Regions from separate parts of the Halomonas hibernica genome, predicted to be linked through region 2. Evidence: predicted binding sites of a transcription regulator. Region 2 holds the regulator's gene; the other holds the start of a gene.
What was found. The regulator FNR, encoded in region 2, switches genes on or off when oxygen is low (the NO sensors DNR and NnrR bind a similar motif). The targets are predictions, from matches to a motif close to TTGATNTANATCAA.
Positions count from the first base shown of each region.

Region 1 (4,214 bases), on a different contig from region 2:
GCAGGATACTAAATTTCACACACTTGCCGCCCGCTTGGCTAACATAGCCCCTCGCGTGCACCCTATCGCGCTGGAAGGCGGGCACAACCTGCATACAGAGCAAGCAAAAAGCATCGCCGAACCGATTAGCCGATGGTATCAACGCCTCGGCTAAACGGCTCGCTCACCTGGAGTCAGTTAATCAACAGCAGCCACGGCAAACCGATAGCCAGCCAGGCCACTAAGAACAGCAGACCAAAAATAGCCCCAAGCCGCCAATAAAGGGCGCTTGGCAGATAGCCGCTGCCATAGTAAACCGGGCTTGGGCCGGTGCCGTAGGGGGTGATAATGCCCATAAAGCCCAGCGTGGGGAGCAGCAGGAGGATAAACATCTGCATATCCAGCCCTGCAATACCGGAAGCCGCCGCCAGCATCACCGGCAACAGGGCGGTAACGTGGGCCGTGACGCTGGCAAACAGGTAGTGCAGGAGATAGAAGATCACCGTGAGCGCCACCATCGCCATGACGGGATTAAAGTGGCTGATTTGTTCACCCACCACGCCACCAAACCAGTTGACGAATCCGACCTGGCTTAGCCCGCCTGCCAGCGCCACCAGCGTTGCAAACCACACAAAGGTATTCCAGGCGGCTCGATTGTCGAGGATATCGTTCCAGCTCACGATGCCGGTCAGCAACATGCAGCAAATCACCACCAGGCCTACCAGGGAGGCGGACACAACATCGCCCGCAAAAATCCACAGCAGTAGCGCAGAGACGACCATGATGACCAGCAGTATCTCGTTGCGAGTAAGCGCCCCCAGTTTGTTCAGCTCATCCCGCGCCCAGTTGGACACTTCTTCACCGGCTTTCACTTCTGGCGCGCAGAGCCAGTAACAGAGCAGAGGGACCAGCAACAGCAGCAGAATGCCAGCGGGCGCTACGGCGATAAACCACTGCCCCCAGTTAATATGAATACCGGTAGCGCTTTCTGTCAGAGCAATGGCCAACAGGTTGGGGGCAAGCGCGGTTAGAAACAGCGAGCTGGTCACACAGGTAGAGGTGATCGCTGTCCACATCAGAAAACTGCCCATGCGCTTCATGCTGGGGTCATTGGGCTGGGAGTCGTAAAGCGGCGGCAGATTGCGAATGACCGGATAAATGGTGCCCCCGCTACGCGCCGTGTTGGAAGGTGTAAAAGGCGCTAGCACCGCATCGGCGATCATTACCGCGTAGCCCAACGTTAATGTGCGCTTGCCCATGGCCTTGACCAGCCAAAGTGATATGCGCCTGCCTAGCCCGGTTTTTTCATACCCCAGCGCGAACATAAACGCACCAAAAATCAGCCATACAGTCGAGTTGGTGAAGCCCGAAACTGCCCATGAAAAGGCCTGGTTGGCAGCATTAAAGCCTTCGGTCGCTAGCTGTTCGGGTGAAAACAGCACCCAGCGGGAGAGCAGCGCCACCAGAGTCACGCCGATTAACCCAATGACCGCGCCTGGCAAGGGTTCAAAAATCAGCCCCACCACACAGCCCAGAAAAATAGCGAAGAAGTACCAAGCGTGAGGGGAAACCCCCTCAGGCGTGGGTATCAACGCAACGATAATGGCCACTACAAGCGGCGCCAACAACTTCCAGTCAAATGCCGATTGCACACTACTGTTCATATCAAGCTGCCCCTCTTTTGGGCTGCGAAAGCAGCCGAATCTCTTCACTGCTATCGCGGTTGATTTTCATCTGCTTGCGGTTACATACGTTGCAGAGAATGGCGATAGCGACTAATAGTTAAAAATTGTAGTTGGAATTCTTTATTAAAATTAATAAATGAGAAATTAAACGTAACTACTCTTGTTAAAGCATCGCCTGTCTTAAAGGTGTATTTCTTGATATGCGTCAATAGAGCCTGGCATGCGGGGATAGCACGTACCTGGAGTGTGATAAGTTCAACCAAAAGACACCGCATCGAAGCGTGTCGCCACTACCGCCTTTGGCCTGGCTACAGAAAGGGAGCATCATGCAGCATCGAGATTTCGATATCGTGATTGTGGGTGGAGGCGGCGCAGGCTTGCGTGCCGCTATCGCCGCGGCAGAAAGCGCTAAGGCACAGGGCATTTCTCAAAGCATCGCTCTGATTTCCAAGGTCTATCCTATGCGCTCGCATACCGTTGCCGCTGAGGGCGGTGCGGCGGCGGTAACCAGCGAGGAGGATACGCATCAGGCGCATTTTGACGACACTGTGTCGGGTGGCGACTGGCTGGTTGAGCAAGGCGTGGTGGACTATTTTGTGCATCATGCCTACCAGGAACTGGTGCAGATGGAGCGCTGGGGCTGCCCCTGGAGCCGCAAGGAAGATGGCAATGTGCAGGTACGCCGCTTTGGCGGCATGAAAACCGCACGTACCTGGTTTGCCGCCGATAAAACCGGCTTTCACATGCTGCATACCCTGTTTCAAACCTCGCTCAAATATTCCCAAATTGAGCGCTTCGATGAGTATTTTGTCCTTGATCTTGCCGTGCACGAAGGGGCTGTCATCGGCGTCATTGCCCTTCAAGTGGCCACCGGAGAGCTTATTCTGCTGCGCGCCAAAGCCGTGATATTGGCAACAGGAGGTGCCGGGCGCCTGTTTCGCTTTAATACCAACGCAGGGATCGTGACTGGCGACGGGATGGCGATGGCCTATCGCCACGGTGTGGCGCTTAGGGACATGGAGTTTGTTCAGTATCACCCCACGGGTCTTCCCGGCTCCGGCATTTTAATTACCGAAGCGTGTCGTGGCGAAGGCGGTATTTTGCTCAACAAGGATGGCTACCGCTACCTTCAGGATTACGGGCTGGGCCCGGAAACCCCACTGGGCAAGCCGGAAAACAAGTACATGGAGCTGGGCCCTCGCGATAAGCTCTCACAGGCCTTTTGGCAGGAGCAGCAGGCGGGCCGCACTGGCACCTTTGGCGATAGCGATGTGGTCTATCTTGACCTGCGCCACTTGGGCGAAGCCTACCTTCTTGAGCGCCTGCCCTTTATCTGCGAGCTGGCTAAATCCTACATTAACGTTGACCCGGTCAAAGAGCCGATCCCTATCCGCCCGGCGGTGCACTACACCATGGGCGGTATCGAAACCAATCCCTACTGTGAAACGTCGGTTGCCGGGCTTTATGCGGCGGGTGAATGCGCCTCTGTTGGGCTACATGGTGCTAATCGCTTGGGTTCCAACTCGCTCACTGAGCTACTGGTGTTTGGTCGTTTAGCGGGGGAGCAGGCAAGCCAGCGCGCGGCGCAAACCGAGTGGGCAGACATGCACCTTCTGGAAACCCAGGCTGCCCATCAGCAGGCAAAACTAGCGCATCTTTGTGATGGTGAGGGCAGCGGCGAGACTTGGGTGACGCTTAAGCATGCCATGGTGCAGGCCATGGAGAGTGGCTGTGGTATTTATCGTACCGAAGAGGGTATGCGGCAGTCGTTGGAGACGATTCGTGAACTGCGGGCGCGCTATCAGAAGATTCGTGTCAACGACACCAGCAAAATATTCAACACAGAGTTGCTTGAGTGCATTGAGCTTGGCTACGGGCTGGATATTGCCGAGGCATCTTGCCTTGGTGCACTGGAGCGGCGTGAGTCCCGTGGCGCTCACCAGCGCTTGGATGACGGTATGCAAACGCGCGATGACGTTAATTACCTCAAGCACAGCCAGGTGTTTTATCAAGGCGATGCACACGCTCGGTTGGCATGGCAGGAGGTAGACGTGCGTTTTTCCGCGCCCGCAGAACGTACCTATGGGGATGCGTCCAAGGGAGGCAAGGCATGAGTACTCAGCAGGTATCTACCCGGCGCATCAGCGTCAAACGCTATTTACCCGACAACTCTACCGAGCCCTATTGGCAGGAGTATGAGCTGCCAGTCGACGACAGCACCTCATTGTTGGATGCGTTGAATCACATCAAAGAGCAGCTCGACAGCACTCTGAGCTACCGCTGGTCGTGTCGCATGGCGATCTGTGGCTCCTGTGGCGTTATGGTGAATGGCGTCCCCAAGCTTGGCTGTAAGACCTTCCTGCGCGACTTCGACGATGAGATCCGCATTGAACCGTTGGCGCACTTCCCCATACAGCGCGACCTGGTGGTTGATATGGAGATATTCCTCGATCACCTGGCCGCCGTTAAGCCCTACCTGATAGACGACAACCCGGTAAAGCCCTTTGACCCGAAGGCGCCAGAAACCTATCGCCAGTCGCCCCGGCAGCT
Region 1 covers NZ_VIFN01000006.1:91,856-96,069, forward strand. The annotation lists gene menH (2-succinyl-6-hydroxy-2,4-cyclohexadiene-1-carboxylate synthase) at 1-154, shown strand, start outside; gene FKN99_RS10990 (anion permease) at 174-1,643, opposite strand; gene frdA (fumarate reductase (quinol) flavoprotein subunit) at 1,991-3,778, shown strand; gene FKN99_RS11000 (succinate dehydrogenase/fumarate reductase iron-sulfur subunit) at 3,775-4,214, shown strand, end outside.
Region 1: a site for FNR is predicted at 1,860-1,873, ahead of frdA (fumarate reductase (quinol) flavoprotein subunit). Genes of this name have one in related genera too.

Region 2 (4,214 bases):
ACCGCTGACGCTTTTTGGTTCGCTTAAAAAGCCTCAGCACGGTATCGATATCAAAAAAGGCGGCATTTTTCCGATTGTCCACGGTGTACGTACCATGGCGCTTGAGCGGCGCATCAGCGTAACCTCGACGCTGGGCAGGTTGGAGGCACTGGTTGATGATGGCCGCCTTGAACGGCGCACAGCTGATGATTTAGGAGAGGCACTTTCACTGTTGACCGAGCTGCGTCTTAAACAGCAACTTAGCGGGCAGGATATGGACGATGCGCGCTCCAATCACGTGGTGGTGCAAGAGCTCTCGTCACTTGAGCGCGATTTATTGCGCGAGTCGCTACATATCGTTAAAGACTTTAAACAGCGCCTCTCCTATCGTTACCATTTAGAGTATTCATGAGCAGCGCTATGCAAGGCAGCAAAAAAGGCATGGCACTGCTGGGGCAAACGCTGCGCAGAATGTTTAAGCGTGAGCGAGATCGGCGCCGCTATGCGAATTCGCCTTACGCCTGGCTTTTCCAGCCCTATATGGGGGAAGAGCTAGTGGCGCTGGCTTGCGAATCAATACCCGGTGAAACGTCGGTATTAAGTGTGGCTGCTGTGGTACTTAATCAACAGCAAGTGCACACAAGCCAGGCGTGGGTGGCGACGTTTGCCGACCCACAAACGGTTGACCAGACGGCGCTGCGCCAGCATCAGCGGCTTTACAATCCCGCCACGGCGGTACCCCTCTGTGCCGAGACACTGCATGCGTTTACCGATTTTATTGGCAACCGGCCGCTGGTCGGGTGGCAACTGGACCAGCAGTTTTGCATGCTTAATAGAGCCTTTAGAACGCACCTCGGGTTTGGGCTGCCTAATGTTCAGGTCGATGTGGCCAAACTGCATCAACGCCAATTGCGCCGTTTACACCCGTTAGTGGAGTCTTCCCAACCATTTTCCGAGGCGCTGGCCTGCTGGCAAGTGCCTGCTATCTCGACCCAGAGGTTGTTAGGTAAAGCCACCGCAAGCGCCTTGCTGTATATGCGCTTACAGCGTGATATGGCGCAATCGGGTTAGCTTCAAGCGTAATGGCGCCTGTGCCGATGGCCGTATTGATAACCGTATTGATAACCATAGTGATGACCGTAGTTATGACCATAGTAACGACGTGATTTTGCCAGTTGGGTGAACGGCGGGAGTATTGTTAGAATAGCGGCTGCTCCTTCTACCATTGGCAGTGCTTATATCATGCAACACCTTGATCATTTTGACCCCGCCGCGGCAACCGTTGCACCGACGCCTGACCTGCAAGGCCAGCCGGCGCTTGAGGACGCCAAACAAAAACGCGAATTCAACAAGTTGCAAAAGCGACTGCGGCGCGAGGTAGGTAATGCGATTATCGATTACCAAATGATCAATGAGGGTGATCGGATCATGGTCTGCCTGTCGGGTGGTAAAGACAGCTACACCATGCTTGAGATTTTACGCAACCTGCAGCGCAATGCGCCGGTGAATTTTTCACTGGTGGCGGTCAATATGGACCAAAAGCAGCCTGGTTTTCCTGAGCATATACTGCCCCGGTATCTGGAAAAACTCGGCGTGGAGTACCGCATTCTGGAGCGCGACACATACTCGGTAGTGAAAGAAAAAACGCCGGAAGGCAAGACAACTTGCGCGCTTTGCTCGCGGTTAAGGCGCGGGTCGCTTTACGGGTTTGCCGAAGAAATCGGCGCCAACAAGATCGCCCTTGGCCATCATCGTGAAGATATTCTGGAAACGCTGTTTCTCAATATGTTCTTTGGCGGCAGCCTGAAGGCAATGCCGCCCAAGCTGCTTTCCGATGACGGCAAGAATGTCGTGATTCGTCCGCTGGCCTACTGTAAAGAGGCGGATATTGCGGAGTTTTCGCGCCTGATGGAGTTCCCGATTATTCCCTGCAACCTGTGCGGTTCGCAGCCGAACATGCAGCGTCAGGTCGTTAAGGAAATGCTGGCCGAGTGGGACAAAAAGTATCCGGGGCGTTTGGAAAGCATGTTTAAAGCGGTCACTAACGTCGCGCCTTCGCAGCTAGCTGACCGCGACCTGTTTGACTTTGCGGGACTGGAAGCCAAACAGGAAGCACTCATGGCGGGGCGTATTGAAGCATTTAACGTGAGCTAATCACCGGCTCTTCCTCTTCAGCAAGCGCTATAAGCCGCTGCATATCGAGGATGTTAACCTCGCGCCCTGAGACGGCCACCACGTCTTGCTGCTGAAAACGGCTCAAGATACGGCTGACCGTCTCAACCGCCAGCCCCAGATAATTGCCGATATCCGCACGCGCCATTGAAAGCCTAAAGCTGTAAGGCGAGTAACCCCGACGCCGAAAACGCTCTGAAAGCGTCAGTAGAAAACTGGCCAGCCGCTGGTCGGCGGTTTTGCGCGACAACAGGCGCATCATGCGCCGGTCATCGCGAAGCTCCTTGCTCATACTGCGGTACAGCTGACCACGAAGCTCCGGCAGCTCCTCTGAAAGCAGGTCCAGCCGATCAAAGGGAATTTCGCAGATGGTGGTGGTTTCAAGGGCAATCACGCTGCCTGGGTAGTGCTCTTCGTCAATGCCGTCCAATCCGACAAGCTCGCTGGGCAAAAAGAAGTTAGTGAGCTGATCGTTGCCATTACCTTCGCTGGTTACCTGTTTTAGGCTGCCTGAGCGAACGGCATACACACTGGTAAAACGGTCGCCTTGACGAAACAGTGTTTCGCCCTTTTTCAGCGGTGCTCGGCGTCTGATGATGGCATCAAACTGCCCCATGCCTTCAAGCTCAAGCGCTAGTGGAAGGCAAAGCGAGCTTAGGCTGCAGGTCTGGCAGCGTGCTTCTTGAAGAAGCGAGCGTCGTTGGCTTGTCGAGGGTAGCATGACTATCTCCCTGTTTCTCTTTTGCCTAAATGGCTATCTACCGCAGGCGTTGATGCCGCCGGTTAAACGATTCTTGAGTAGCGTTGGCCTGAGTGCCCCGGAAGGTAAGCATCAAACGCCATGGCCAGTTGGCGAATCAGTAAACGGCCCATTGGCGTCGCCTCAAGCGTATCATCCAAGCGAACGATTAGCCCGTCCTGTTCAGCAGTGCGTAGGCTTTCCAGCGCACTGGCAAAGTAGTCGTTGGCGTTAACCTGCCATTGCCGGCTAACCGCTGCTAAATCCAGGCGCATATCGCACATTAAACGTTCGATAACGTCGGCTCGTATTAGGTCATCCTGATTTAATCGTACGCCTTTCACGGTAGCCAGTCGACCTTGATCCAGGTTCTCTTCGTAGCTAGCCAGGTCAGTAGGGTTTTGCGCATAGCTATCGCCTATTCGGGAAATAGCTGACACGCCCAGACCGATAAGATCGCATCTGGCATGGCTGGAGTAGCCCTGAAAATTGCGCTGTAGGGTGCCGTTGGCTTGGGCAACCGCCAGGCTGTCATTGGGTTTGGCAAAGTGATCCATCCCAATATGTTGATAGCCCGCAGCGGTCAGCATGTCGATGGTCGTACGCAGAATCGAAAGCTTTTCATCCGCACCTGGCAGGTCATCCACGCTGATACGTCGCTGAGGCTTGAAGCGTTCAGGCAAATGCGCGTAATTAAACACGGATAAACGCGCCGGATTTAACGCGATCACCTGTTCAAGCGTCTTGGCGAAGCTCCTTTCCGTTTGAAAGGGCAGACCGTAGATTAAATCCAGATTCAGCGAGAGAAAGCCCAACCGGTGTGCTTCATCCATTAGTGTTTCGGTAAGCACGCGAGGCTGATGACGGTTAATCGCCTTTTGAACGCGTGGGTCCAGGTCCTGTACGCCAAGGCTCAGGCGGTTGAAGCCCAAAGACTGCAGGTGGCGCAGGGTTAAAACATCGGCTTCGCGCGGGTCGATCTCAATGGCGTAGTCACGCTCTGGTGCGTTTGAAAGACCGAAGCGTGCGTCCAGGCGGTCAATCAAGTCGCCCATCTGCTCCAGTGAAAGAAACGTAGGGGTGCCTCCGCCCCAGTGCAACTGATTGACAGGGCGCTTTGTATCCAGATGACGGGCCGTCAGGACCATCTCACGATCTAGCCGATAGAGATACGACTCGGCCAGGGCGGTGTTCTTCGTGGCAATTTTATTGCACGCGCAATAAAAGCAGATTTTGCGACAAAACGGGATATGGACATAGATGGAGAGCGGGCGCTGGCTTGCGTTGCTGCGCTCAATGGCCTGGGTCGCATTTTCGGCGGTAA
Region 2 covers NZ_VIFN01000004.1:141,150-145,363, forward strand. The annotation lists gene FKN99_RS08310 (putative nucleotidyltransferase substrate binding domain-containing protein) at 1-391, shown strand, start outside; gene FKN99_RS08315 (3'-5' exonuclease family protein) at 400-1,050, shown strand; gene ttcA (tRNA 2-thiocytidine(32) synthetase TtcA) at 1,222-2,133, shown strand; gene fnr (fumarate/nitrate reduction transcriptional regulator Fnr) at 2,120-2,872, opposite strand; gene hemN (oxygen-independent coproporphyrinogen III oxidase) at 2,935-4,214, opposite strand, start outside.